One region of the Bifidobacterium sp. UTCIF-39 genome, then DNA from elsewhere that is predicted to be linked to it. Evidence: riboswitches for the same ligand, from Rfam matches in the RefSeq annotation. Region 1 holds a riboswitch; each other region holds the start of a gene.
What was found. A riboswitch is a leader RNA that binds a small molecule or an ion and turns the genes downstream of it on or off. The one in region 1 is predicted to bind thiamine pyrophosphate.
Positions count from the first base shown of each region.

Region 2: another riboswitch for thiamine pyrophosphate. It lies ahead of EP30_RS08750 (ECF transporter S component); the one in region 1 lies ahead of thiS (sulfur carrier protein ThiS).
Region 3: another riboswitch for thiamine pyrophosphate. It lies ahead of thiC (phosphomethylpyrimidine synthase ThiC); the one in region 1 lies ahead of thiS (sulfur carrier protein ThiS).

Region 1 is NZ_JEOG01000002.1:236,435-245,748, forward strand. Features, by position in the region: gene EP30_RS01950 (TlyA family RNA methyltransferase) at 1-172, opposite strand, end outside; gene EP30_RS01955 (hypothetical protein) at 169-399, opposite strand; gene EP30_RS01960 (HAD-IIA family hydrolase) at 410-1,486, opposite strand; gene EP30_RS11050 (lipopolysaccharide assembly protein LapB) at 1,523-3,547, opposite strand; gene tyrS (tyrosine--tRNA ligase) at 3,544-4,854, opposite strand; gene EP30_RS01975 (rhodanese-like domain-containing protein) at 4,984-5,316, opposite strand; gene EP30_RS01980 (HesA/MoeB/ThiF family protein) at 5,474-6,283, opposite strand; gene EP30_RS01985 (putative heavy metal-binding protein) at 6,435-6,764, opposite strand; TPP riboswitch at 6,857-6,956, shown strand; gene thiS (sulfur carrier protein ThiS) at 7,148-7,342, shown strand; gene EP30_RS01995 (thiazole synthase) at 7,427-8,293, shown strand; gene EP30_RS02000 (putative ABC transporter permease) at 8,323-9,243, opposite strand; gene EP30_RS02005 (HD domain-containing protein) at 9,279-9,314, opposite strand, start outside.
Region 2 is NZ_JEOG01000021.1:37,974-48,331, reverse strand. Features, by position in the region: gene glnA (type I glutamate--ammonia ligase) at 1-850, opposite strand, end outside; gene EP30_RS08770 (DUF4191 domain-containing protein) at 1,124-1,852, opposite strand; gene lpdA (dihydrolipoyl dehydrogenase) at 2,036-3,487, opposite strand; gene EP30_RS08760 (DUF3043 domain-containing protein) at 3,704-4,315, opposite strand; gene EP30_RS08755 (dipeptidase) at 4,394-5,764, shown strand; TPP riboswitch at 5,892-6,013, shown strand; gene EP30_RS08750 (ECF transporter S component) at 6,069-6,689, shown strand; gene EP30_RS08745 (ABC transporter ATP-binding protein) at 6,693-8,243, shown strand; gene EP30_RS08740 (energy-coupling factor transporter transmembrane protein EcfT) at 8,240-9,085, shown strand; gene EP30_RS08735 (TenA family protein) at 9,109-9,819, shown strand; gene EP30_RS08730 (ABC transporter ATP-binding protein) at 10,210-10,358, shown strand, end outside.
Region 3 is NZ_JEOG01000006.1:138,508-148,865, forward strand. Features, by position in the region: gene thiC (phosphomethylpyrimidine synthase ThiC) at 1-2,461, opposite strand, end outside; TPP riboswitch at 2,457-2,563, opposite strand; gene EP30_RS04205 (hypothetical protein) at 2,663-4,879, opposite strand; gene EP30_RS04210 (RND family transporter) at 4,973-7,072, opposite strand; gene EP30_RS04215 (TetR/AcrR family transcriptional regulator) at 7,308-7,952, shown strand; gene EP30_RS04220 (helix-turn-helix domain-containing protein) at 7,949-8,206, opposite strand; gene EP30_RS04225 (ABC transporter substrate-binding protein) at 8,265-9,812, opposite strand; gene EP30_RS04230 (ABC transporter ATP-binding protein) at 9,809-10,358, opposite strand, start outside.

The DNA.
Region 1 (9,314 bases):
CGTAATCATCGTCGGGTGCGATGGCGATCGTCGACGTATTGCCGACCGTCGTCGATGGCTTGACCGTGATCACGCCATCGACGGTCACGGAACCCTGTCGGATCAGACGCTGTGCCTTGGATCGGGACAACGCCAGACCTCGTTCGACCAGTTCCTGATCAAGTCGGCTCATGATACGGTCCGGAGCCCGTCAAGCTCCGCCTTCAGCTGGTCGAGCGTGGAACGGTACGCGGCGATCTGCTCATCAAGTGAACGATCGTCAAGATCGGCCAGACGGGGGAACACCGTCACGACATCGATGCGGCCGTCGGCTGACTCGGCGACCGCATCGGTCACGGCATGATCATGCATATCATCACGTACACGGGAATCGGTTGATGCCATATCGATTGATGTCATGAAGGCACCCTCAGATATGGAATTCGGGAATGCTCAGAGCGTCCGGCTCCACACCGGAATCAAGCACCTGCCAGACCGCGCAGCATGCGGCACGCAGTGCGTCCAACGACGACAGCGCCGCATCGACGTCACCGTTCTCCCTCACCTGCAGGACACCGTCCACGACATGGGCCACGGCATCACGGCACACCCAGAAACCATCATCCTGCTGCAACACCTGCGGATGCGGCTCGTTCAGGCCTCGCAGATCCTTGGCGATGAACGTGGGACGCAGCACCGGATCGGCAAGCACGATCTCGTTCGGCTTGGACACGCCCGTGAGCACCACCAGCGAATCATAGCCGCCACGGTTTCCTGCCTCGATATCCGTGTCCAGACGGTCGCCGATGGCAAGGCACTGATCCTTGGCAACCGGCTCAACGCGCTCCCCGGACGTTTCGGCGAGGGAATCGGCCACCAGCTGACGGGCCTCGTCATACATGGCGGATTCCGGCTTGCCCGCCGATCCCGCCGGCTGATGGCCCACCGCTTCGATCACCGCGTTGACCAGCGACCCGCAGCCCGGCGCGATGCCGAGCTCGCGGGGAATGGTCAGATCACGGTTGGTTACCAGATACAGGGCTCCACGCTGGGCGGCGAACGCGGCGGATGCCAGCTCGTTCCACGTGATCTCCGGGTACCATCCCTGGATCACGGCCGCCGGTTCATCCTCCACGCGGTCGACCAGCGTCAGCCCGGCGCGGGTCACCTCCTCACGCAAATGCGGCGCGCCAACGGCCAGCACCTTGGCACCCGCCGGCACATGATGCGCCACCATACGGGCGGCCACCACCGAGGAGGTGATGACCTGCCACGGTTCGACGTCCAGACCGAACCCGCGCAGCTGCTCGGCGACCACGGCCTGGAATCGCGACGAATTGTTCGTCGTGTACTCCATGAGCATGCCCGCCGACTGTGCCTGTCGGATGGATTCCGAAGCATACTCCACCGGGTTCTTGCCCCGGTAGACCACGCCATCGAGATCCAGCAGCGCCAGTCGATACCGCTCGCTGATCGAAATGTCCGTGCCCTTGATGTACTGCGTCATGCCGTTCCCCTCGTGACTGCCGTGATATGACTGCCGTTATTCAGCCTGTTCGTCGCCGGATTCGGATTCCGAGGCATGCTCATCGCCGTCGTCGGTCTCCTCGTCTTCCGTACCGTCAACGGCGTCCGGATCGGAGGGGTCGGCATCGGCGTCGGCACCCTGCTGCGTTTCCTTGGCGGGGAGAGTCTCCTCGTCATCGGCGTTGCGCGGGTTGTCGTCGTCAGTGTCATGCTCGTCGAGTTCATTGACGGTGGAGGACACCACGTCGACCTCATCGGAAGTCACGTCATCCTCATCGGAGACAGCGTCGGAATCGGCATCCGAATCCTCGGATTCCTCACCGTTCTCGCCGTTGTCCTCGTCGTCGGATTCCTCATCCTCATCGTCGAACGCCGTCGGGTCGATGCCCAGACCTTCGAGCAGCTCGTCATCGATGTCCTCAAGATCATTGTCGATGATCTCGTCGCCGTTATCCTCGGCATCCGCGTACTCGTCCTCAAGACGGCCCACAAAATCATCAAGCTTGGCGGCGTCCTCGGCACGACCGGCCTGCTCGAGGAAATACTGCTCGGCCTGCACCGCACGCATGCGGTATTCACCGGAGATGCCCTTGGACCGACCGATGGTATGCACCATATCGATGGCCTTGTCCCAGTTCCCCAGATCGGCGTATGCGCCGGCCACCACAAGGAACATCTCGGCCTTGGATTCGCCACGCAGCATCTTGGCGTCATCCGACATGGCCAGTTCGATGGCCTTCTTCGGATTATCCAGACCGCGCTCGCAGTCGGCCATGAACGGCAGGTAATCCACATAGCCGTTCATACGGTATGCGGTGCGGAACTCGCGTAGGGCGAGCTTGTAGTCGCCCTGACGGTAGGCCACCAGAGCCAGCGTCTCACGGGTCATGTCGATGCGCGATGCCTGATGGGCGATCCACTTCGCGTGCTCGAGCGCCCACTCCGGGTCGCTTTCCTCAAGCGTGTATGCAGCCAGCATATGCAGGCCGATGTTCTCGGCATGCTCCTTGCTCAGACCACGCAGACGCTCGCGCTCGTCCGGCGACAGCATGTACCATTCCAGGCCCTTCGGCATCTTGGGCTCGTTGGGACGGCGAGCCGTGTACGGATTCTGCGACGGATACGACACGGTACCGTCGGAGTTACGACGGCCACCCTGATAGAAGGAGTGAGAACCCTTGCCGTCACGGTCGTACTGACTGCCTCGATCGTGACGCTCGCCGCCCTTGAACTCACGCTCATCATCCTTGGCGTAGCGAGGATTGCGAGGCTTGTCGTCGAACGAACGACGAGGCTTGCGATCATCACGGTGGAAATCGCGACGGTCGCCGTCACGACGGAAATCACGACGGTCATCCCTGCGATCATCACGGCGATCGCGATCACCACGGAAACCGCCGTTGCGATCATCACGGTGGAAGTCGCGACGATCATCACGACGGTCAAAGCGACGCTCACCATCACGACGATCGAAACGACGCTCACCATCACGACGGAAGTTCTTGCGTTCGCCATCGCGACGGTCATCCCTGCGATCATCACGACGGAATTCACGGCGGCCCTCGAATCGACGATCGCCACGCTCACCATCGTGATCGCGACGATCGAAGCGACGGTCATCATGGTGGAAATCGCGACGGCCGCCATCACGACGATCATCACGACGATCGAAGCGGCGTTCACCGTCACGACGATCGAAACGACGCTCACCATCACGACGGAAACCGCCGTTGCCGCGGCCGGACTGGCCGTAGCTCTTCTTGTAACCACCCTTGTAGCCGCCGCGGGAATCCTCGCCGTCACGGCTCTCGCGACGATCGCCATGATCGTCGTTGTAGCGACGGAACTCGCCGTCACGCTGGAAACGACGGCCACCGCCGTTGCCGCCACGGTTGCCATAGCCACCACGACGATCATCACGGCCGCGACCGCCACCGAACGACTTGCCGCCACGGTTGCCGTAGCCGCCGTTGCCACGACCCTTGCCGTAGCCGCCGGAATGTCCTCCGCGTCCCGCGGAATGATTACGTTCTTCGCTCATCGAGTCTCCTCCACTGCTGCCAATGCCTTCTTACCGCGGCGAAGCAGGGCGAAACGATCCTGCAGGAAATCACCGTCGGTCAATGTCTGTTCCTGATCTTCCACACGTGCGTTATTGAGGTACAGTCCGCCGGACTTGATCGCACGACGGGCCTCAGACGCGGACTTGAACAGTCCGGCCGCCGCAGCCACGTCGATGATGCGCTCGCCGGCACTGGCCTGCGGGAACGCACCGTCCACCTTCAGACCCTCCAGAGCGGCCTCAAGCGTGCCCTCGTCAAGCGCGGTCAGATCACCGCCGCGACCGAACAGCGCGGCCGCCGCATCGATGGCCTCCTGCGTGGCCTGCTCGCCATGCACGAAGCTCGTGACCTCCCATGCCAACGTGCGCTGGGCCTCGCGAGCGCCAGGATTCGTACGGCTCTCCTCCACCAGACGTTCGATCTCGTCCTTCGGCAGGAAGGTGAACGCCTTGAGCAGGCTTTCCATCTCCACGTCGGGGCGGTTGAACCAGAACTGGTAGAACTTGTACGGGCTGAGCATGGTGGCGTCCAGCCACACCGCATTGCCCTCGGACTTGCCGAACTTCTTGCCCTGCGCGTCGGTGATGATCGGGCTGGTGAATACGTTCACGCTCTCGCCGCGCACCTTGCGGATCAGATCGAGTCCGGAGGTGAGGTTGCCCCACTGGTCTGAGCCGCCCAGCTCCAGCGTGCAGCCGTATTCGTCGAACAGGTGCAGGAAGTCATTGCCCTGCAATACCTGGTAGCTGAACTCGGTAAAGGAAATGCCCTCCTCGGAGTTCAGGCGACGGGCCACGGTGTCCTTGGCGAGCATGGTGCCCAGACGGAAGTTCTTGCCCACATCACGCAGGAAGTCGATCACGCTCATCTCGGCGGTCCAGTCGTAGTTGCTGACGAACCGCACGGGATTGTCGCCGTCCGTCTTCAGAAAACGGCCGATCTGCGCCTTGAGACGGTCGGCCCATCCGGCAACGATTTCCTTGGGGTTGAGCGTGCGTTCGCCGGACTGGCGGGGATCGCCGATCAGACCGGTGGCGCCGCCGACCAGCGCGATGGGATGATGGCCGGCCTCCTGCAGATGACGCATGTTGATCAGCTGTACGAGGTTGCCGATGTGCAACGAGGCGGCTGTGGGGTCGAAGCCGCAATAATAGGTGATGGGATCGCCGTCCAGAGCCGCGGCGAGCTGCTCTTTGTCAGTGGATTGATTGACCAGACCGCGCCATTCGAGCTCTTCGAGAAGAGAATCGAACCCCGCTTCCTTGTAGCTTCTGACCTGAGACATGTGTTCCCTGTCACTCCTCAATCGTGTTGAATATTGCTGGGTCCAGCAACACTACAGTCTCTCAGGACATCGCGACAGTGCGAGTCGGCCCCGCCTGAGCGAATTCGCGCCGCTCCGGCTATACGGCGGCTATCCGCGCTGGGCGAGATACCGCTCGTACGCCTGGAAGCCTCCGGTGAGGTTCACCGCGTCGTAGCCGCGGTCCGCCAGCAACTGCGCCACTTCCTCGCTCCAGCTTCCCTCGCTGCAGTACACGATGACCGGCTTGTCCTTGGGAACGGTACGCAGCACACGGGCCAACGGGTCGAACGGGGCGTTGATCGCGCCGTCAATGCCGTGAGCCTCCACCTCATGCGGTTCACGCAGGTCCAATAGCGTAACCGTGGAGTAGTCCAATGCGGCGAACTCCTCCGGAGAGATCTGCCGTATCTCGTCCTCGTCGAACATGTCGTTTCCGATCATCGGTTTCGTTTCCCCCTGCGATCACATTGGTTGATGGATAAGTACGTGATGAATGATGAATGTGGCTGATAGTTGGTGACTGATGGCCGGTGACTGGTGGGCAGTGAGCGCCATCGTAGACGATTCGTCGCGCCGGTAGATCGCACGGTCAGATCACTCAGATCGCACAGGCCGGTTGCACATACCGGTCCGGATCGAGCGATGTGATCGTCGGATGATCGCCGCAGACCGGGCAGTCAGGTTCCCGTTCCGGCAACGGCACCGCGCGAATCCTCATGGTGAGCATGTCGACGGTCAACATCCGCCCGGTAAGCAGATCCCCCGTCCCTGTGATCATCTTCACCACCTCGACGGCCTGCAGACTGCCGATCACGCCCACGGCGGCTCCCAGAACGCCGGCCTCCTTACAGGTCGGTACTTCACCGGCCGCCGGCATATCGCGGAAGATGCACCGATAGCACGGCCCCTGCCCGGGAACGTAGTCCATGACCTGCCCGGCGAATTGCACCACGCCGCCGTGCACGAACGGTTTCCCGGCGAGCACGCAGGCGTCATTGATCAGAAACTTGGCAGCGAAGTTATCGGTGGCGTCCACCACCACGTCGTAGTCGGCGATCAGTTCGGCGGCGTTGCCGGCGTCGAACATGGTCCGATGCACGTTCACCGTCACGTCCGGGTTCAGTCTGACGATGCTTTCCTTCGCGGATTCCGCCTTGGACATGCCGACCCTGTCGGAGTCGTGGATGATCTGACGCTGCAGATTGCTGACGTCCACCACGTCGTCATCCACGATGCCGAGTGTGCCCACGCCGGCCGCCGCCAGATACAGGACGACAGGGGATCCCAGACCGCCGGCTCCGACGATCAGCACCTTCGCCGCGAGCAGACGCTTCTGTCCACGCACGCCCACGCCCTTGAGGATCAGATGCCGCGCGTACCGGTCGATCTGATCGTCGGAAAGCGTGATGCGCGGTTTCGCCGTGGTCGTCTGCGTCTGCTGCGGTTCCATGAAGTCGTTCTCCTTGCGCCCGTGTGCTCAATCGTTCAACATCTTGAATTCACGGCTGGACGGAGTCCTCGGCCGACGGCACGGAAACACAGCGGCCATCCCGCGTCGTTCAGGCCTTGGCGGCGAGCTGGACCGCGGTTCCCGATGCGGTGACCATGAGCATGTCGCCCTGGCCAAGCACCTCGTAATCGATGTCCACGCCCACCACGGCATGGGCGCCGAGCGCGGAGGCGCGCTGCTGCATTTCGGCGAGCGCCTCCTCGCGCGCGTTGACCAGCTCGTTCTCATAACCCTGGCTGCGGCCGCCGAACACGTTGCGCAGGCCAGCTCCGAGATCCTTGAGGATGTTCACACCGGAAATGACCTCGCCGAACACAATGCCGTAATAGCCGGTGATGGTGTAGCCCTCGACGGTGGGGGTAGTGGTGACGATCATGATATTCCCTTCGATCGGTGTTCCCTGATTCGGGAACCGTATTCCCACCTTACCGTGTTCGGCGCGCCGGCGTCTGCACGAGCAGGTAGGGTGATTGGTGTACGAACGGGAGCCGTTGGGCTGAGAGGAAGCTTCGCTTCGACCGTGGACTTGATGCGGGTCATGCCGCCGTAAGGAATCGTCATCGATTGCGCAACGCAGTGCATGATCATCACTCCGCATCATCCATGGTGGATTATGGAGTTGCTTTGCTATTCATTCCAACGATTCCGTATCCACGACGATAATCGAATATGGCATGACGGGTTCATGAACGGGCGCACCACGCAGGGTACGGCTTGGTTTCGTGCGCCCTTTTTTCATATTCGCCGAGTTTGGAGGAACTCATGCAGGTCAATGGAGAACAGGTCACGCTGGATACGCCGGTCAGCGTCGCCGACTATCTGGAGTCGCACGGTTACCGTGCCGAACGAGTGGCCGTGGAGCTCGACGGTGCCATCGTGCCGCGGGAGAAGCGTGACGATGTCATGCTCACTGATCAGTCGGTCATGGAGATCGTTCAGTTCGTTCAAGGCGGCTGAGTTCGCGCGCGTCGAACACCGGACATCACGTTCAGCATCATTTCATTCCGTTATCAATCTCCGTCATCAATCAAGGAGCCAATCATGATCCCCAATCCCGTCACTGAGGAATCCGTAGCCGCCACTCCCCTGCCGCCGCAGCCCGCGGTCACGAATCCGGTAGGCACTGCAGCCCCTATGCCCGAAGTGGTCGACAAGCCGCTGAATCTTGGCGGCCATGAGTTCGAGTCCCGCTTCATTCTGGGATCCGGCCGGTATGATCTCAATCTGATCAAGGCCACGGTGGAGCATGCCGGCACGCAGATCGTCACGATGGCGCTTCGTCGTGCACAGACCACGGAAAACAGCGTGCTCGATTACATTCCCGAGGGCATCACCCTGCTGCCGAACACGTCGGGCGCCCGTAATGCGGAGGAGGCTGTGCGCATCGCCCGACTGGCCCGCGAGGTGTGCCACACGGATTTCGTGAAGGTGGAGATCGAGCATGAGACCAAGTATCTGCTGCCCGATAACGCCGAGACGATCCGTGCCACGGAGATGCTGGCAAAGGAGGGATTCGTGGTCATGCCGTACATGTTCCCGGATCCGATCGCAGCCCGTCAGCTGGAGGAAGCCGGTGCCGCCGCGGTGATGCCGCTGGGTTCGCTGATCGGTTCGAACATGGGTCTGCGTATGCGTGACTTCATTCGCATCATCATCGACAATGCGAACGTGCCGGTGATCATCGACGCGGGCATCGGACGTCCGAGCCAGGCCTGCGATGCGATGGAGATGGGTGCCGATGCCGTGATGGCCTATACCGCCGTGGCGAGCGCCGGCAACATTCCGCTCATGGCCCGCGCGTTCAAGGATGCGATCGCCGCCGGACGTGCCGCCTATCTGGCCGGTCTTGGCAAGGTGACCGAAGGACAGGCTGTGCCGTCCAGTCCCACCACGGGATATTTGCACTGATGCACTGATAGTCGTTCTGTGCGGCTGTATCACCGATCGTTGTCGCAACGATCGCGATCATCATGTTTGCGATCGTTGCGATTCAGCATCTCACGCAGCTGCTTGATCGTCTCGCCATAGTCAACGGATGTCATGCGGGGGAACGAGCGGATCATACGTTTCTGCTGCGCGTTGAGCGCATTGGTAAGCGTGTCGTACAGCCGGCTGATCCCCTGCACGCGCGTGACCAGTCCCGGCAGATCGGGAAGGTTGTCGGCAAGATCACGCATCCGGTCCGCGGCGGCTCCCTTGTACGACTGCAGTCGTCCCGCGGCGGCGTCACTGTATCGTTGCAACGCCTCGATCGGGTCGAGCGCATAATCGCCCAGTCGTTCGCGGATGATGTCGCGGCTGCGTTCCAATATCTGGGAGAATTCGGCCAGACGCCGGGCGAAGCCGCTGAGGCCGATCACGGTGATCAGGAAGTCCACGAGGATCGTCACCATCAGCACCGCGATGATCGTATGGAATAGCGGCAGCGGGATCATCGCGGTCCATTGTTCCACCCACGGCTGGGCCACATCCACGATCAGTACGCCGAATACGCCGAATATGATCGCGCCGATCAGGCAGATACGTCCGTTGATATTGAATCTGAAGTGCGAGTAATCCCACCATCGTGCATGGAACGCCTTCTCCATCACCCATGACGTCACGTATTCGAGTACCGATGCGCCCACCGCACCCAGCAGGAACATGGTCACCAACGACATCGGCGTGTCCTTGAGCGGGGTGAGTACCACGATGGCGACCACCGCGCCGGTCCCATAGATCGGGCAGAGCGGTCCGTTGAGGAATCCGCGGTTCACGAACCGCCGTTCCTGCACAGAGACGAGTATCGTCTCGTACACCCAACCGAGGAAGCTATAGCACACCGCCCAGAAGAACAGACACTCCAGATACAGGATGATGCCAGCCGTTCCCGCGTTCGCAGTCACGATCTGATTCACCGAGTCCCCTCCTGCAACTCGGCCTCCCCCCG
Region 2 (10,358 bases), on a different contig from region 1:
GGTGGCAGTGCATGCCGGTGCCGTTGTCGCCGGCGATCGGCTTCGGCATGAAGGTCACGGACTTGCCGTTGAGGGCGGCAACCTCGTGGACCACGTACTTGTACTTCATCAGGTCATCACCCGCGTGCTGCAGGGTGTTGAAGCGGTAGTTGATCTCCTGCTGGCCAGCGCCGCCGACCTCGTGGTGGGAGCGCTCGAGCTGCAGACCGACCTGCTGCAGGGTGGCGACCATGTCATCGCGCAGATCCTGGTAGTGGTCGATCGGCGGAACCGGGAAGTAACCGCGCTTGACACGGTTCTTGAAACCGATGTTCGGGGTGCCGTCCTCTTCGGTGTCAACGCCGGAGTTCCACGGAGCCTCGATGGAGTCCACTTCGTAGAAGGAGCGCTGCATGGTGTTCTCGAAGCGCACCTTGTCGAAGATGAAGAACTCGGCCTCAGGAGCGAAGGAGGCGGTGTCGGCGACGCCGGTGGACTTCAGGTAGGCTTCGGCCTTGGCCGCGACCTGACGCGGGTCGCGCGAGTACGGCTCGTCGGTCAGCGGGTCGACGATGGAGAACGCGACGTTCAGGGTCTTGTGCTTGCGGAACGGGTCGACGTAAGCCGTGGTCACATCCGGGATCAGCTTCATATCGGATTCGTTGATGGCCTGGAAGCCCTGAACCGAAGAGCCATCGAACGGCATGCCATCGGTGAATGCATTGTCGGTGAACTCGCTGGCCGGCACGGTGAAATGCTGCTGGACGCCGATGAGGTCGGTGAAGCGGACGGAGACATACTCGATGCCTTCCTTGTTGATCAGCGCTTCGACTTCCTCAGGGGTGTGGGCGAAAATCTTATTCTCTGCCACAGTCGCTCCTTTATCAATGAGAACTTACGTAAGTTGAAGATACTCTTCGATATTTCCCCTAGGGGGCCGCTGAGTTACGAGAATGTTTCGTGAAGCGAAACCTGCGGCTCGGAAGACGCATGGTTATGCGGAGTCGACGGTGACCTGATACGAGAAAGGCCGGGTCACCATATGAGATGGTGGCCCGGCCTTCGTCATGCCGTGATGTCCGTTCCTCCCGCTGTCTGACGAGGATGCCGACGAACGGAACGAACGAATGCTGCTGACTGGTCTTTACTTGCCGCGCATGGCCCTGCGGCTGACGTGCATCTTGGTGGGGTCGATGCCCTTCGGCACGCCCATGGTGTTCTTGGACTGCAGGGTGCGCAGACGACCGTTGAGCTCGTCGAGTTCGTACTTGGTGAGCTTCACCTTCTGGCGCATCACGGTCTTCTGCAGCTTGCTCAGCGGCACCTGCTTCTCGCCGTCGCCCACGGACAGCTTGATGATCGGGATGTCGGATCCGCGGGTGATGCGCTTGATCTTGGCCTCCTCGTGGCTCATGGCCTTCATCACACGACCGTAGTCGCCTTCACCCACCAGATATACGCCGGTGCGGCCGGTGCCACGCCAGATGGCGTCCTTGGTGCGCGGGTCGATCCAGATCGGTTCCTGCGGGAAGGAGAAGCCGGCCTTGGTGATGCCATTGAGGATGGCTCCGGTGGCACCCGGCTTGCCTTCCATCTGGCGGTAGCCCACCTTGTCGGCGCGGCGGGTGAGGATCATCGTGCCGAACAGCAGGCCCACCATGACGCCCAGAATCATGGTGAAGATCCACGTGATCCAGTGCACGTGGAGGATGGCGCATGCGGCCGCCGCCACGATGATCGGCAGGATGATGCCTCCTGCGATCAGGAACGGCAGCTGCTTGTCGTCCGCGTAGGTGAACTTGTAGATCTGAATGATCTGGCTGATCGTGCCCTGCTTCTTTGCCTTCTTCTCGGTCTTCTCGTTGTCTGCCATGATGTCCTTTGACTGTTCCTTGACCTGACGACGGCACACGTTTTCGGTCTGTCGTCTTTGGGTTTGCTGGAAAATAGTGTACTTGACTTTCTGCCAAGTGGTCTGCTGCGGGATGAAACGCCGTGTCCAGATAAGGCTCAGACGCGGGTTTCAACCGTGGATTCGGAGTCGTCCTTGGGGCGTCTACCGCATATGCAGCGGCCTGCCGTCGGCCTTGAGCAGTGCCTCGCCCAGCGCTTCGGAGAACGTGGGATGCGGGTGGATCAGTCGTGCGACCGTGCTCAACGGCAGTTTGCCGCCGACGATCTGCTCCGCCTCGGACGCGATTTCGGAGACCTCCGGGCCCACCATGTGGATGCCGGCCACCACGCGATCGCCGCTTGCGGTATCGACCGCGCTGACCACGGTGATCGATCCGTTTTCGCCGATCATCATGGTGCGGGAATTGCCCATCATCGGATAGATCGTCTCCGTTACCTCGGTATAGCCGTCCCGCGCCTGGGCCTCGGCCTTGGTCAGGCCAACGGATGCGGCCTCGGGGGAGGAGAAGACGATGCTCGGAACGGTGGCCTCGTCAACCGGGGCGGGATCGAGTCCGGCGATGGCCTCGGCCACGGTGATGCCCTGTTCGAAGGCGCGGTGGGCGAGCTGGTGACCGGCGGTGATATCGCCCACCGCCCAGATGCCATGTACCGTGGTGCGTCCCATATCATCGGTATGAACGAATCCGGCATCGTCAAGCGTGATACCGGTTCCGGCGAACCAGTCGGCATCGGTGTTGGGCGTGCGGCCAATGGCTGCGAGCACGATTTCCGCCGCCGCTACTCCCTGCTCCGTGGTACGGCCGACGGTGCGGGTGTATCGCACGGTCGCGCCAAGATTCACGCCGGTCTCGATCTCATCGACGTTGGTGTTGGTGATCACGGTGATGCCGTGACGTTTGAGTTCACGGGTCAGGGTGGCGCTTACCCGGCGGTCCCAGTGAGACAGCACGCCTCCCCGACGAACCAGCAGGGTGACCTGCGTTCCGGCGGCGTTCCACAGACTCGCGAATTCAAGCGCAATGGCACCCGCCCCGATGATGACCGCGGAACTGGGGAACGTGTCGAGCGTCAGCGCTTCATCGGAGCTGAGCACGGTCTGCGAGAACGGAGTCGTCGGTAGGGGGCGGGGGCGGGATCCCGTGGCCACGACGACATGACGGGTGGTGATGCTGCGCATCGATCCGTCCTGCTGCGTCACGAACACGGTGTGCATGCCGTCGGCGTCCGTCGGTTCGGGCTGAATGCTGGCCGTGCCCTGAATCGTGGTGATTCCCCGGAAGCGCAGCAGGCCGGCGAGCCCCTCGGTCATGGTCCGTACACTCTGGTCCCGGTAGTCGGCCAACCGACCGAAGTCCACGTCCTCCACTCGTATGGTGATGCCGTACCGTTCGGCGGCGCGTGCCTGTTCCACGGCTCTGGCTGCGGTGATCAGCGCCTTGGTGGGGATGCATCCACGGTTCAGACAGGTGCCTCCGGGACGTTCGTCGCGTTCGATCAACGCCACGGACAGTCCCAGTTCGGCCGCCCGCAGTGCGGTGGAGTATCCTCCAGGTCCGGCTCCTACGACGACGACATCGAATTCGGTTGCCAAGGTCACGTCAGCTCCTTTGTGTCGGTGAACCGCGCATGCACGCATTGATGATTGCTGATTCATTGGTGATTAGTGATGCGGTACAGAAAAACCACGTCGTATCCAGCATAGAATCTGGACGACGACGTGGCTGTTCGTAACGGGCGGGTTTCGCTCGCGGCTCAGATCAGGTTCAGACCAATTGAGTCTCATTCCTGATCGGTTCGGTCGGTTCGGTCAGTTCGGCCACTGGCCGCGCTTCTGCGTGCGCGGGCGGGGAAGACGCCAACGGCGCATCTGCATGGCGCGGGACCATGCGTAGCTGCCCGAGCGGGTGCCCTTGGCGACGGACTTCTCACCGTACTTGGCGATGAGCTTCTTCTTCAGTCCGCGCCACATGACGGCGATGTCGATGATCGCGACGATGAAGTATGCGTACATGATGACCATCAGCCACAGCGTCAGCTGCGGGTACATCGAGGTGACGAAGATCGAGCAGAACAGCATGATGATGACGAAGGGCATCATGAACTCCGCCAGATTCCAACGGGCGTCCACATAGTCGCGGATGTAGATGCGGTAGTCGATACGCTCCGACTTGGGCATGTGGTTGAGATCGCCGGTCTTCATGGCATCGTATTCGGCGTCCTGCTTCGCGCGCATCTTCTGCCGGGCGGCCCTGTTGCTCGCCTTGCGGTCCTTGGGGACCAGCGGGCGGATCTTGGCGGCCTGCGCATCCTTCATCTTCGGAGTGGGACGATTCTTCTTGCCGTTGCTCTGCGGCGTCTCTTCCGGCGTCTGTTCGGCCTTTTCCTTGTCTTCAGAACGTTTGAAAGGGTTCCATGTCATACGAGCAGGTTACGGTGACGCCTAGACTCATAGGGTTTATACAGCCACATGACACCAATCGCCAAGGAGGATGATTATATGGCACAGGTCGGTTTCGACGAGCTGCGCTCCCGCGTGGATCAGGACTGGCAGCGGGTCGTTGACGTGCTATCCCGGAAGATCGCACTGGGATCCGTGTCGGCGCTGGGCATCACCGCCGATCATATGAAGCGTTCCGCCGAATTCGTGGCCGAGGTGCTGCGTGAGGAGGGCGTGGACGCTCGCGTGGTCCAGTCGCGCAACCCGGATGGCACGCCCGGTGCGTGGGAGGTCGTCGGTTCGCGCATCGTGGATCCCCAGGCGCCCACTGTACTGCTGTATGCCCATCATGACGTGCAGCCGGTTCCCGATCCCAAGGAGTGGGACACCGATCCGTTCGTCGCCACCGCCAAGGACGACGGTCGTCTGTACGGCCGTGGCGCGGCCGACGATGGCGGCGGCATCGCCATCCACTCCGGCGCGCTGCACGCCCTTGGAGACGATCTGGGTGTGAACGTGAAGGTGTTCATCGAAGGCGAGGAGGAGATGGGGTCGCCCAGCTTCATCCCGTTCATCGAAGAGCATGCCGCCGAGTTCGAATCCGACGTGATCATCGTGGCCGATTCCGGCAACTGGTCCGCCGAGATCCCCAGTCTGACCACCTCCCTGCGCGGCAACACCTGCGTGGACGTGACCGTGCGCGTGCTCGGCCACCCCGTGCATTCCGGCCAGTTCGGCGGTCCGATCCTCGACGCGAACACGCTCGCATCCATGCTCATCGCGTCCATGTATGACAAGGACGGCAACCTCGTGGTGCCCGGCCTGCTCGCCGAGGAGCCGATCGGCGGACTCCAGCGCGATCTTGACGAGGAGTCCCTGCGCGCCGACGCCGCTGTGGTGCCCGGCTATCGTCTCGCCGGCACTGATTCGATCGCCTCCCGTCTGTGGACCAAGCCCAGCGTGACCGTGATCGGCTTCGATGCGCATCCCGTGGACGGCTCGTTCAACGTGATCGCCGACTCCGCTCGCTTCCGCCTGTCCATGCGCACCTCGCCCAACCAGGAGCCCGAGGAGGCGCAGCGCGCGCTCGCCGAGTTCCTGAAGGCAAACGCCCCGTTTGGCGCCGAAGTGACCGTCGAGTCGCTGGAGAACGGCAAGGGCTGGGCCATGGACCCCAACTGCACCGCCGTCAAGGACGCCGAGGAGGCGCTGGCCGAGGCGTTCGGCGTGGAGCCCGCGAACAAGGGCGAAGGCGGATCCATCCCGTTCATCCCCGAACTGCAGCGTATCTTCCCCCAGGCGCAGGTGCTGGTCACCGGCCCCGAGGACCCGAAGGCCAACGCGCACAGCCCCAACGAGTCCATCGACCTGCCGAGTCTGAAGAAGAACATCCTCGCCGAGGCGCTGATTCTCGGCAAGCTCGCCCGGTAACCCAAAATTACGTGCGGTCGTTCCGCCAATCATGGTGAACTACGTAGATCTACGGAACCGTTCATCGACGATTCCCATGATTTCGCGGAATTGACCATTGCACTTTGTAAGGCCCCCGTGTAGTATCAGCTTCGGACACGGGGGCTTTCGCATATCCCACAGAATGCGAAGGCTGAGAGGAAGCACTGCTTCGACCGTATGAACGTATACCGGGTAATGCCGGCGCACGGATGTCTCTCGTTTTCCCGTGCCTTGTGGCGGAACGCAACCGGCGTTCCCCATGGAGAGGAAAGGCACAACTCACATGTCTGAAACCATCGCCAAGACGAATCTGCGCTGGCGCGTAGTCGATATAGTCGTCGCATCCATCATCGCGGTCGCATCCGGTGTGATCTTCGCCGGCTGGGATCTGATCTACAAGATCCCGACCACCGCCCTTGACGCCGTGCTCCCTGGCTTCAACGGTCTGGTCTGCGCCTTCTGGCTGTTCGCCGGTCCGCTGGCCGCCATCATCGTGCGCAAGCCCGGCGCGGCCATCTACGCCGAACTGATCGCGGCCTGCATCGAATACATCATCGGCGCCGGCGGCGTATTCGGCATCAGCGGCTCGATCATCATCGGTCTGGTCCAAGGCGTGTTCGCCGAGATCATCTTCATCGTGGTGCGCTACCGCGTGTGGAACCCGCTGACCGCCACCCTTTCCGGTCTGCTGTCCGGTTTCGGCAACTACCTGTTCGAGTTCTCCCCGTTCGGCAGCCGCGTGGGCATCGGCTTCTTTAGCACCTACGGTCTGTCCTATCTGGTGACCACGCTGATCTCCGGTGCCGTGATCGCCGGCCTGCTCATGTGGTTCGTGCAGCGTGCCATCGCCGCCACCGGCGTGCTCGACCGTTTCGAGTCCGGCAGGGCCAAGGCGCTGGTCTGATCGGTGAACGATTCCGTATTCCAGAAGGCGGCCCCGGTCGGCGTTGAGGCGCGCGACTGGGGCTGGCGTCATTCCACCCGCAAGGACTTCGCGCTGCGTCATGTGAATCTGACGATCCGTCCCGGCGAGCGCGTGCTGCTGCTGGGCGCGTCGGGTGCCGGCAAGAGCACGTTCATGGCCGCCATGGCCGGCGTGCTGGGCAGTGACGACGAGGGTGTGCGCGAGGGTACGCTCAGCGTCGGGGGAGTGGACGCCAACGACGCGCGCGGTATGGCCGGATTGGTGTTGCAGGATCCGGATGCGCAGATCATCCTTGAACGTGCGGGCGACGATGTGGCCTTCGCCTGTGAGAATCTTGGCGTCCCCAAGGACGAGACGTGGAAGCGGGTCCGGGCGTCGCTCGACATCGTGGGACTTGAATCGCTTGAGCTCACGCATTCCACGCGGCACCTGTCCGGTGGTCAGCGTCAGCGTCTGGCATTGGCCGGCGTACTGGCCATGCGTCCCGGTTTGCTGTTGCTCGATGAGCCCACCGCGAATCTCGATCCACCGGGCGTGCGTGAGGTTCATGATGCGGTGAGGCATGTCGTGGAGTCCACTGGTCAGACCATGGTCGTGGTCGAACATCATATCGACGTCTGGCTTGATCTGGTCGACCGCGTGATCGTGCTCGGTGCCGCGGGCGACAGCCATGAAGGCGGTGTGCTGGCCGACGGTACGCCCGATGAGGTGTTCTCCACCATGGGTGATGTTCTCGCCGATGGCGGCTCATGGGTGCCGGGGCGTGCGATTCCGAGTTTCCCGCCCACGGATGACGATGATGACACCGCCGACACCGCCACCACTGACGATGTTGAGAACGAGCGCATCGTGCTGTCCACCCGGGATCTGTCGTTCGGACGTAACGGCGTGCCGCTGGGCGAACATGTGAATCTTGACTTTGAACGCGGTCGCATCTACGCGCTGATGGGCCCCAACGGCGCCGGCAAGTCCACGCTCGCACTCACGCTGGCGGGACTGCTCGAACCTGTGGCCGGTCAGGTGCTTATCGCATCCGATCTGGCTCCTAAACCGAACTCGCGCGAACCATTCCATTGGAAGAGCCGTGAATTGCTCGGCCGCATCGGCATGGTGTTCCAGGAGCCGGAGCATCAGTTCGCCGCCAACACCGTGCGCGACGAGGTGGCGATCGGTCCGAAATCCATGGGCAAAAGCGACGAGGCGTATGCGATCGCCGATGAGCTTTTGGAGCGTCTGCGGTTGTCGCGTTTCGCTGCAGGCAACCCGTACACGCTGTCCGGAGGGGAGAAGCGCCGACTGTCCGTCGCATCCATGCTTGCCGCGGCACCGCGCGTGCTCGTCATGGACGAACCCACCTTCGGCCAGGATTTTCGTACATGGAGCCAGATGGTGGAACTGATCGCCGGAATCCGCGATCAGGGTTGCACGGTGATCATGGTGACCCACGACGAGCCATTGGTACGATCGTTGGATGCCATTCCCATACACTTCGGCGTGTCGTCAACGGCCGCAAACGAGGGGAGTGCACGATGAGTGAATCACAAGCCGCCGGCATGACCGTCACCGTCACGCCACCGGAACAGCGGCACGAGCGTGTCAAACCGGCCTCGCAGTCATGGTTCATCGCACGACTCAACCCGGTCAGCCGATTCATCTGCCCGCTCATCATGAGTCTGCCGTTGTTCACCACACTCGACGTGGTATCCGCTTCCATCCAGCTTGCCCTGTCCGTGGTCCTGCTGTGGATCGGCGGTATCAACCCGTTCGTCGTCCTGCGCCGCACCTGGCCGGTGTGGATCGCCGCGGTCGGCAGTTTCGTCACCATCGCCCTGTACGGACGGACGAGCGGAACCGTGCACTTCGCATGGGCGGCCATCGTGATCAGTGATGGATCGCTGTATCTGGCAGTGGCAACCTTCCTGCGTGTGGCGGCGATCGCCGTGCCGAGTGTGATCTTCGTGCTCGGACTCGACCCCACCGATCTGGCCGACGGACTCGTGCAGATCCTGCACCTGCCGTCGCGGTTCGTCTACGGCGCGCTCGCCGGCATCCGCATGTTCACGCTGCTGCAGGAGGATTGGCGGGCCCTTGGCCTGTCTCGTCGTTCGCGCGGTCTTGGCGACGGCAATCCGATCCGTCGTGTCTGTTCGCAGGCGTTCGCGCTGCTGGTGCTGTCGATCCGTCGCGCCACCAAGCTCGCCACCGCCATGGAGGCCAGAGGATTCGGCGCGTCGGATACACGGACCATGGCCCGCGTATCGCAGTTGCACGCCATCGATTGGGTCTCCTATGCGATCGCGCTGATCGTCCCCGCCATCGCCGTGGGCACCGCCATCGCCACCGGCTACTGGAACCTGCCCCTTACCTCCAACTGATCCGAATCCGAAAGGAGCTCATCATGAGCGAAACCACCAAGCATGTGCCCGAAGCGGCCGCATCCGTCAGCGGCGAATGGGCGTTCCTCGGCGCCGAGGCCGGAAGCGTGGCCGACCAGCTGTACATGTCGGCTGCTGAGGACTGGAACAAGGCGATCAACTCCCGATTCGTCAACGAACTGCTCGACGACACGCTTCCCGATCACGTGCTCGTGTCCTACCTCATCCAGGACTTCAAGTTTTTCAACCAGGGCATCATGGACCATGCCATCGCATTGGCCCCGCGCGAGGAGACCAAGGAGATGCTGCGCAAGCAGTCGCAGTTCTTCGCCGACGAGGAGGCCCCCTACTTCACCAACTTCCTCAAGGTGTACCACGTGACCGACGAGCAGTACGAGAACGCGCCGCAGACCCCCGCCAACCGCGAATACTGCGACTACCTGTCCGAGATCGTGAACGGCACATGGGAGGAACTCATCACCGCGCTGTGCTGCATGGAATGGCTGTATCTGGCCTGGGCCAAGCGCACGGTCGACGCCGGCGTGATCCAGCAGGTGCCTGCGCACAAGGGCTGGGTCGACCTGCACGAGGGCGAGCTGTTCCGTGCCTGGACCGGACGCCTGATCGCGCTCGTCAACGAGTACGCGCATGTGGACGGTCCCGAGGCCGACGTGTTCCGCAGGATCGTGCATCTGGAGAGGCGTTTCTTCGAGGACGCCTACGATCTGGCCTGATCCGATCCCGTTCCGAACCGCGAAGGCATAACCGGCAGCTCGTCCGACGTCATTTCTACATACTGGAACAACGTCGGATGGGCTGCCGTTTTGCATTCTCAGGCCTTGTGGGAGTTGGGTTGTGATGTTGATGTTCAGTCCGAAGATACGCGTATCCGCATACGGTTGTGCAAAAAACTACGTAAAACGCATGTAAGTTTGATTGTTGTTCACCGTTCTTTCTATGAACCTTCAGCGCTGTAACCCCATCGTCGCCGACGCCGATGGAAGAATCATAACTGTGATCGGTTCAGACCGGTCCACTCAAGAGAAGAACAAGCAGTAGCAGTAAAGACATAGAACACACAACGGTGCGTCGGCCGCCAATCCGACGCGAAAGGCGACAACATCATGTTGGAACTGAAAGACATCACCAAGTCCTTCGGGGACACCCACGTCCTCAACGGCATCTCCCTGACCATCGGAGACGGCCAGATCATGTCTATTCTCGGTCCTTCTGGCGGTGGTAAGACCACGCTGCTCAACATCATCCTCGGCAT
Region 3 (10,358 bases), on a different contig from region 1:
AGTGCGCCATCTTGGCCGGCTCGGCGGGCAGCGTCTCGTCATGGAAGGCGATGGCGGTGTCCGGATCGTAGGCAAGGTTAAACTGGTCGAGCCAACGGAATTCGAAACGCGCCTTGGAGATCGCGAGATCGCGGTCCTGGGCGTGCGGATGATGCTTGGCGATGTCGGCCGCGTGGCAGGCGATCTTGTAGGCGATCACACCCTGCTTCACATCGTCCTTGTTCGGCAGACCGAGGTGTTCCTTCGGCGTGACGTAGCACAGCATGGCCGTGCCGTAGCGGGCGATCTCCACACCGCCGATGGCGGAGGTGATGTGATCGTAGCCGGGTGCCGTATCGGTGGTAAGCGGTCCGAGCGTGTAGAACGGAGCGCCGGAGCATACCGCCTTCTCCAGTTCGATGTTCATGCGCACGGTGTCGAACGGAATGTGGCCCGGGCCCTCGATCATCACCTGCACGTCCTTGGCCCAGGCGCGCTGGGTGAGCTCACCCAGAGTCATGAGCTCGGCCAGCTGGGCGGCATCGTTGGCATCGGCCAGCGAACCCGGACGCAGACCGTCACCCAATGAGAACGCCACGTCGTACTTGGCGAAGATGTCGCACAGTTCGTCGAAGTGCGTGTACAGGAAGCTTTCCTGATGGTGCTGCAGGCACCACTCGGCCATGATCGAACCGCCACGAGAGACGATGCCGGTCACGCGGTTGGCGGTAAGCGGCACGAAGCGCAGCAGCACGCCCGCGTGGATGGTCATGTAGTCCACGCCCTGCTCGCACTGCTCGATCACAGTGTCGCGGAACAGCTCCCAACTGAGCTTGGAGGCGTCGTCCTCCACCTTCTCGAGGGCCTGATACATCGGCACGGTGCCGATCGGAACCGGGGAGTTGCGCAGGATCCATTCGCGCGTGGTGTGAATGTCGTTGCCGGTGGACAGGTCCATCACGGTGTCGGCACCCCACTTGGTGGCCCACGTGAGCTTCTCCACCTCCTCATCGATGGAGCTGGTAACCGCGGAGTTGCCCATGTTGGCGTTGAGCTTGGTGAGGAACTTCTCGCCGATGATCATCGGCTCAGCCTCGGGGTGGTTGATGTTGCACGGCATGACGGCGTGACCGGATGCCAGCTCCGAACGCACGAGCTCCACATCGCAGTTCTCGCGCTCGGCGACGAACTTCATTTCGGGGGTGATGATGCCATGGCGGGCGTACCACATCTGGGTCACCGGATGGTCTTTGGCCTTCATCGGGTTGTGACGACGGCCTCGCCATTCCTTGGTGGCCTTGCCGCGCTTCATGGCGCGCTTGCCGTCATCGGCGAGGTTGCGACGACGCCCCTCGTACTCCTCGACATCGCCACGGTCCTTGATCCATGCGAGGCGAAGAGGCTGCAGACCCTCCTTCGGATCGCACTTGGGGCCTTCGGTGCTGTAGTCGATGAACGGCGGGTTCGGTCCGACTCCGGGGGTGTCGGACAGCTTGATCTCGGTGTACGGCACTTCCAGATCGTAGGTGCCGTGCTGGTTTTCGAAATGCACGGTCTTGGTCTTGCGGATGTGCGCCTTGTCACGCTGCTTGGAGTCACGGGCGGCGATGTCGACGCGCTGCTGCTTGGCAAGCTTGGCGGCGGCCTTGGCATCCTTGGCGTTGGTGAACTTTTTCTCGGCGGCGGGTTCGGCCGAGGGTTCGGCGGCAGGCTTCTCGGCACGCTTGGCGTAACCGTGACGGGCGTCGCCACGCACCGACTTCCATGCATCCACCATGGCCTGGGCCGCGGCCTGCGGATCCGACGCCTCGGTGATCGCCTTGGTGACGAACCATCCGGCGGCCTTGGTCCCGGCCAGCGTGGCGATGTCGTCGACGGTCACTCCCCCGACGACCGCCACCGGGTACACGCAGGCCGTGGCCATGGTGTTCACACGATCCACGGTGAGCAGGGTACCGTGCTCGTCGGCGGCCGATGCGGCCTCGAGCTCGGGGGTGGCCATGTGGAACGGGGTGGCCGCGATGTAGTCGATGCATCCCTCCGGGATCTCGTTGAGGATCGGCACCAGACCCTCGATCTCGGCGGACAGGCCGATGATGGCGTCATCGCCGAGCAGTTCACGTGCCTCGCGCGGTTCCACATCGTTCGGTCCCAGATGGACACCGTCGACCTTGATGCCCTTGTTGCGGCACTGCCAGACGACGTCGGCACGACCGTCGAGCACCAGGGCGACGGAGTCCGACTTGTCGTTGTCCTCGATGATCTGGGCCACATCCTGGGCCAGACCGGCGAGATCACGGGCGGTGACGTGGCGTGCGGAAACGCGGATGAACGTCACTCCGCCACGCAGCGCGTCGTCCACCACATCGGTGATGACGCCATTGGCAATGTCCTGCGGTCCGACGACGAGCGATGCCGACAGATCGAAACCGTCACGCATCGAAACGTAGGGGAACCGTTGTGATTGTGCAGGATTCTGCATGAACTTTCCTAACTTCCTACGGCGGCATTACCCGACCAGGTTCTACGGTCTCGGACGCTTTCCGATCTCAGCCCTCGCATTTGGGCACCCGTGTGGACATGATTCACGCTAGCACTGCATACCGCGATTCCCCATATTGATCTGGCGTGTCGTAATGGTTTGTGGTAGCACCCGCCGTCATTACATGACGGCGACCGTGGATCACAGACCGAACAATGCCTTGACCCGGGCGATGATGCCTTCCTGGGACGCCTTGTCATCGGCGGTACTGACGGCATCCTTAGCAGCGGCGGAGCCGTTCGCATTGTCGTCCGTTTCGGGCTTGTCAACGCCGGACACCACGTAGGTGAACTGCACGCGATCCACGTTGGTATTGTCGGGCGCGACGAACGAATGCGGCGTGAAACCGGTACCGAGTTTGTCGTCAATGGTCTTCTGCAGTTCGTCGAGCACCTTGCGGTCGATGCCGTTGACGGATTCGGCGAGCGCCGCATTCCCTTCGGCGAGGGTTCGGGTGCCGGAGGCCGCCGTCTGCGCTCCTTCGGCCAGTTGACTGGCACCTGACTTGGCGTTTTGCGTTCCGTCGGCCAGTTCGCTTGTCCCCTGTGCGAGTGTTGACGCGCCGGAATGGAGCGTGGACGCTCCCGTTGCAAGGGTTCCGGAGCCTGAGGCGAGTTCGGATGCGCCCGCATTGACTGCGGCGGATCCGTCCGCGACCTGCTTGGCTGCGGTGTTCAGTGCGTCCAGCGAGTCGGATGGCATGGCGTTCAGTCCCTGTGCGACCTGATTCATGCCGTTGGCGAGCTGTGCGGCACCGCCGGCGACGGTGGAGGATTGCGTGGCGTCGAATTGGTTGTTCAGTGTTGCGGCACCGGTGTTGAGCGAGTCGATGCCATCGCCGAGCTGGGCGTATCCGTCGGATGCCTGCTTGAGCGCCTGGGCGCTACCGGTGTAGGCGCCGGCCGTTTGGTTGGCTTTGGCGAACGCTTCGATGGCCTGATTAAGCGCCGCCTGCTTGTCGGCGTTCTGCGGATCGACGACGTAGGCCTGCAGTGCGGTCTGCATTTGCTGCTGGGCGGCAGCGGCCTGCTGCGCCGCCTGCTGCGCGGCGGTTTCTGCGGTCTGCTGGCTTTGTTTCAGTGTTGTCTGGTACTGGCTGCTTCCAGTGCTGAGTGCACCGATGCCGCTGTGGAGGTTCTGCCAGCCGTCCTTCAGCGTCGGCTGTGAGGGGTCGTTGCTGGATTCGCCAAGCTGGTGGGCGAGCGTGTTCGCGCCTGAGGTCAGCTGTGGCACTGCCGCGGAGACAGCGCCGACACCGGTGGTGAGTGCGTTGACGCCGTTGGCGAGCTGTTGCGAACCGGAGGCCAGCGTCTGTGTGCCTTGGGCGAGTGACGTGGCACCCTGTTGGACACCCTGTGCACCGGCGGCGAGCGAGCCGGTTCCGTCCGCCAATTGCGAGGCTCCGGTGTTCACACTGCTCGCGCCATTGTGCAGCGCGGCGAGGCCCTGATCGAGCGTGTTCGCGCCGGATGCCAAGGTCGCGTTCCCATCGGCGAGCTGCGATGAACCGTCGGCGAGCTGGGTGGTGGCGTCTTCAAGCTTGCTGGTCTGTTCGGTGAGTTTCGAGGTGTCCTGCGAGCTCAGGTCGATGGCGAGGTCGAGGTTCATGCCGGCGATCTGCCATCCGGAGTATTGGAAGTCCTTGGCGGTGCCGTGGATGTGGAATGTCTGGGATTCCCCGGGCAGCACCATGGCCGAGACCACGGTGTTGCTGCCGGATGTCGCCAACGTGGCGTCGGAGTCGGTGATGTCATAGGCGTTTTGCGGGAACGTACCCTGCGCCTGCAGCACGTAGCTTTCGGAGAAGTCCTTGACGGTGTCATCGTCGTTGGCGTTGATGGCGAGCGTGATGTCGAGGTCGCCGTTCCTGCCCGCAAGGTCATCGGGGTCGATGGTCGTGCCGTCGAGCGTATAGGTGATCGCGATGGTCCATGGCAGGGGGGTGTCTGCAGCCATGTCCCCCTGGTAGTAGAACGGCTGGTCGGCGGTGGTGGTCAGTGATACGTGACCGTCCTGCTGTCGGAGTTTCTGGTCCGTCGTCAGGTTGGTGACGTTCGTGTAGTCGGATGGATCGTCGATGTCGGTTGCGGCGTTCGCATCGAACACGTTGACGACGTAGATGCCCTGTGCGGCACCGTCGGCCGCGGTTTTGACATAGACGACCTCGTTTTTCTTGCCGGATGACGGCTCTCCGATCGCGGAGGCGTCGGCTACGGTGCGCGTGGCGGATGCCGCCGTCGCGGACGGTTCCCCGGCCGAGGCGACGCCGATGCCGAAGATGGATGCGGTCAGCACGGCGATGGCGGATGATGCGGCGACGATGGATCGCAGCGAACCGCCGGATGACATGTGCATCATGGGAAAACTCCTTAGTTGGGTCTTTGACAACTGGACTACAGATAGGTGAGTTTGAATGGGTTGTATGGATGATTCGTGATCAGGTCCGCGCGATTATTTCCGCGAGGGGATGCGAAACATGGTGGTGCGCTGGATCAGTGGGTCGGTGACGCGCAGCAGCCATGGCAGGAACACGAACATCATGAGCATGGAGAGGAACGCACCGCGACCGATGAGCGTGCCGAGTTCGGAGATCACGCCGTTGGTGGCGATGAGGTTCACCGATATTCCGGCACAGATGAGGATCGTGGCGGAGGTCAGGATCGTCACGGCGGAATGGTGGATCGCCGATCGTGCGGCATCCTTCGCGTTCATGGTTCGTCGTCGGTCGAAGTATTCGCGTGCGTAGATGATCGCATAGTCCACGGCGGCGCCCAATTGCACGGCGTCGATGACGAGGTAGCCGATGTAGTTGAGGCTGCCGCCCGTCAGATACGGCACGGACAGGTTCATCCAGATGGCCACTTCGATGGCCAGGAGGATCACGATGGGAATCGAGATGCTGCGGAACATGATCATCAGCACCAGGGCGATGGAGCCGATGGAGAATATCCGCACGATCGGCGTGTCCTGGCGCACGGTATCGCGCAGATCGTAGATGCTGACCGTGTTGCCGACCAGACGGTAATCGTCGCCATAATATGCGCCAACCGTCCGTCGCATCGTCTCGACCATGTCGTAGGCGGTGTCGCTTTCCGATTCGACGTCCAATGTGATCACGATGCGCGACCAGCCATGCGACAGCACCTGATCCGCCGTGGATTCGGGCACGATTGCGGTAGGGAGCGCGCGCCCGGCCTCGGTGATGTATGAGGTCACGCCGGTGACGTGATCCAGCCGTTCGATGGCATCGACGGTCTTCTGCTCGTCGGCCCACCGGCCTTCGGGAACCATGACGACCCATGTCTCCGATTTGCCGAATGCGTCGTCGATACGCTTGCTCTCCCGTTCCTGCACGCTGCCGGGTGCGGTCATGCCGGACGCGCCGTAGACGAAATCGTTGCGATCCTGCGCCAGATAGGAAGGAACCGCGCAGACGATGATGACCAGTGCCGCCGGCAGCATGATCCTCTGGCAGACTTCGGCGAATCGGCGGAACGACGGCAGCAGGTAGCGGTGGCGCAACGCGTTCAGCGGCTTCAGCATCATGAGAATCAGGCATGGCATGAGGAACATGACGGACAGGAAACTGAACACGATGCCCTTGGCGAGCACGACGCCCATGTTCACGCCGATGCCGAAGCGCATGACGGTGAGCGACAGGAATCCGAAGAACGTGACGGCAGCACTGGAGAGCACAACGGAGAAGCCGCGCATCATCGCGTGTGCCATGGCTTCTTCGGGGTCGACGTACCGTTGCTGCTCCCTGCGGAACGTGTGCAACAGCACGATCGCGTAATCCATGGATACAGCCAGCTGCAGAATGGCACCACAGATCTGGCTGATGAACGAGATCTCCCCCAGCACGATGTTCGTACCCATGTTGATGACGACAGCCACGCCGATGACGATGAGGAAGATCACCGGTTCGAACCACGAGTTTGACGTGAGCAGCAGAATCAGCACCACGACGGCCACGGCCGCAAGCATGATATAGACTACCTGCTGCGCCGTGGACTGCTGGGCGTCGGCGGTGCTGACGGCGTCGCCGGACATCGACACGCGGGTCGCGCCATCCCGTTCGGCAACGGCACGGGTATCCCGCAACGCCGTCGGACCCTTGTCCGATTCGACGGTGAGCTGGTACAGATATCCGTCGTCGGTCTTCCATGTCGATACCGTCTTGGCATCCTGCACGGAGGCCGGCTGCCTGATATCGACGACGCTGCCGAGCCACATGACCTCGGTCACGCCATCGACGTCGGCGAGTTCCTTGGAGATCGTCTCCGCCTGCGCGGCGTCGATGCCTTCGGCATACAGACGGGCATTGGGAGTGCCACCGCCGAATGCGGATTTCATGTCGTCGAGCGCGACGACGGACGGGGAATCCTTCGGCAGATAGTCCGTCATCGAATAGTTCACGCCAACGTACGGATATATCACTCCGCACACGAGAGTAAGCAGGGCGAAGAACCCCACCACCCATCGGCGGTGATGCAGCAGCCCCTTGCAGACGTTCAGCATGGTTTTCGTCTTCCGTTTCCACAGTGCCATACGACAGGTGATCCCTCGCACGGCAGTCATCACACAACAACCGATATATATGCAACATATGAACATTAACCAACAGTTGTTGTTTTACAATTGGCATTATGACAACGACGACATCGGGAAACAACCGCCACCGAAGGCAACGAACGTCGCCTAGACGACAAGATAATCAACAAGTGTTGTTTATCTCGAATATCGATGTCCCGAACCGAAAGCGAGAACCATCATGGACCGTCGAATGCGTCGAACCCGTACGCAACTGCTGCGGGCCCTCATCAGCCTGTTGGAGACCAAGCCACTGAACGACATCACAGTGACGGAACTGACAAGAATCGCCGACATCAACCGAGCCACGTTCTACGCGCACTACAAGGACGTGTACGAACTGTTCGACGAACTGAAAACCGAATGCTGCATCATGCTCCGCGAACTCATCGTGCGGCACGCCGAGGAGATCCAGCATGGCGACACAGCCGGTATTACCCGGGAGATCTTCGAATACTTCGACGACAACGAGCAGATGTTCACGCTGCTGACGTACAACGGGGACACGACGCTATACGGCGACATCATCATCACCCTGCAGAATGCGCTCGCCGAAACGGTGCTGCCTGTTAAGTGCGGGGAGCATTTCTCGAACCGTCGAACGGTCAATCGCGACGATCATCAGGAAATGATGCTGTTCGTCTACCAATTCGACTTCATCGTGGGCGGGCTGGTGAGCCTTCTTCAGCGATGGTTCACCAACGGCCGCAAGGAAAGCGTGGAAACCATGGCGGCCCTGGCCGACAACTACGTGCAGCGCATCGGCCCCGAGGCGTTCGAGCGCAGCATGAGCCTGATCGAAGCCGACGGCGCCAAAGTCGTCGCCCGGACCGTCTAGCGACCGTCGGACCGAAGAAACGAGCACGCGATCCACAGCCGCACACGCGAGGATTCCCGCCCCAGATCCAGTCCGAGCAACCGCTCGATTCTGTCGAGACGGTTCTCCACGGTGTGTCGATGCACTCCCAGCGCCTTGGCGGCATCGTCATCGCCGACGATCAACCATGCACGACGGTCGTAGACGCCTAATACGGCGGCCTTGGATCCGGACACGATACCACCGGAATCCATCGCCGCATACAGTCGCTCCACTACACACACCATGTACGCCGTGCGTTGCGCACGTCACGCCATGCGATCAACCCTCTTCTCATTCCTGCGCGATGGTGGTGTCGGCGAGCTTGTACTCGCCCAACGTGGTGACGGAGAAGTCCTTCACCTGATCACGGACGGCAAACAGTCCCGGCTTGTACACCAGCGGGATCTCCGGCGCATCGTCGGCGATGATCTGCTGCACCTGCGCGTAGTACCTGAGTCGGGTGTCGCGATCGGAATCGGCGGCCGCCTTCTTGATCAGATCGTCCACCTGCGGATTGGCGTACCCGGAATTCACGTTCGCACTGGACGAGAACATGTACTGCATCCATTCGTCGGGATCGGAGATGTCGTTGGTCATCTCGAACATGGCCACGTCGAAGTCGCCGGACGTGCGGTTGGAGTACACGGTGGTGGAATCCAGCGTCTGCAACGTCACGTCCACGCCAAGGTCCTTCCACGACTCCTGCAGGATCTGCGCGAGCATCGCCTTCTCCGGATCTCCGGACTGCACCTGAATCGTCAGCGAGAAATGCTTGGGGGCGTTCGACTTGGCGAGTTCCTCCTTCGCCTTCTCCATGCTGTATCGCAGATCCTTCACATCTTTGGAATATCCCATGAGGTTCTTCGACAGCATGGAATTCGCCGACTCGGCCTGACCGTAGTACACGGCGCGCACGATGGCTTGCTTGTCGATGGCGTAGGCGAGCGCGCGGCGTACATGCACGTCATCGAGTGGCTTCTTGCGGTTGTTGAGGTTCACCCAGATCAGCGACGTAGAGGGGAACGACGCCACGTGCACGTTCTTGGTCTTGTTGAGCGCCGACACGGACACGGCCGTGGGGAATTCGTCAATCTGCGCCTGTCCGGACTGCACCATCTGGCTGCGCGTGTTGGCATCAGACACGTATTTGAAGGTCACCGAGTTGAGTTTGGGCTTGCCCTTCTCCCAGTAGTCGTTGTTGCGGACGAATTTGATGTAGTCGCCCTTCTTCCATTCGCCCACCTTGTATGGGCCGGTGCCGATGGGGTTGGATCGAAACGCCGTTTCGCTCATACCGGCGAAGTCGGCGGGCATGATCGAGATGGCAGACATCGACAGGTCGCTGAGCAGCGGGGCCCACGGCTCCGACAGATCGATGCGCACCGTGTAGTCGTCGATCACGTCCACGCCGCTGATCGCCTCGAACAGGAACTGCCACGGCTTGTCGTCGCGGGCGGTTCGGGCGAAGTCGATGGAGAACTTCACGTCCTTGGAGGTCATTTCGGTGCCGTTGTGGAATTTCACACCGTGCCGCAGGTGGAACGTCCACGACAGCTGGTCGGCGGACTCGTCCCATGATTCGGCGAGTCCGGGTTCTACGCCGGAACCGTCGGCCTTGTTGCGGGTGAGCGTCTGATAGACCTGCTGGATCGCCCAGATATCGCCATTGCTGTAGCCGGTGGCGGGCAGCATGTCGGTGGTTTCCAGCGAGCGCGCCACGACGAGGTCCTGCGTGTCGGCCGCGGTCGAATGGGATCCGCATGCGGATACGGATATCATCATCACGGCGGCGAGCACCATGGCCGCCGCCTTGCTCAGCATCGGGATCATTCGCATCATGCCTGCTCCTCGTCGTGTTCGACATCGTTCGTTCCGGCCGCCAGTCGTTCCACGTATGCGCTGGACAGTTTGGGGATGGCGTCGATCAGACGCCGTGTGTAGGCGTTGGCGGGGTGGCTGAACACCTGTTCGGTGGGGCCTTCCTCCACGAGGTCGCCGTGGTAGATCACGTAGGTGCGTTCGCAGATGGATCGCACGATGTTGAGGTCGTGCGAGATGAACAGGATCGACAGGTCGAGCCGCTTGTTGAGGTCCATGAGCAGGTTGATGATGCCCGCCTGTACGGAGACGTCGAGCGCGGCGGTGGGTTCGTCGGCTATGAGCAGCCATGGGCGTACGGCGAGCGCGCGGGCGATGGCGACTCGTTGGCGTTGTCCGCCGGACATTTCCGCCGGCAGGGCGTCGAGCATTTCGACGGGCAGCTCGACCAGGTTCATCAGGTATTCACAGTATTCGTCCGCCTGCGTGACCATGACCACCTTGTGGTAGAGGATTACTTCGCGCAGCATCTTGCGTACGGTCAGGCGCGGGTCGAGTGAGGCGTAC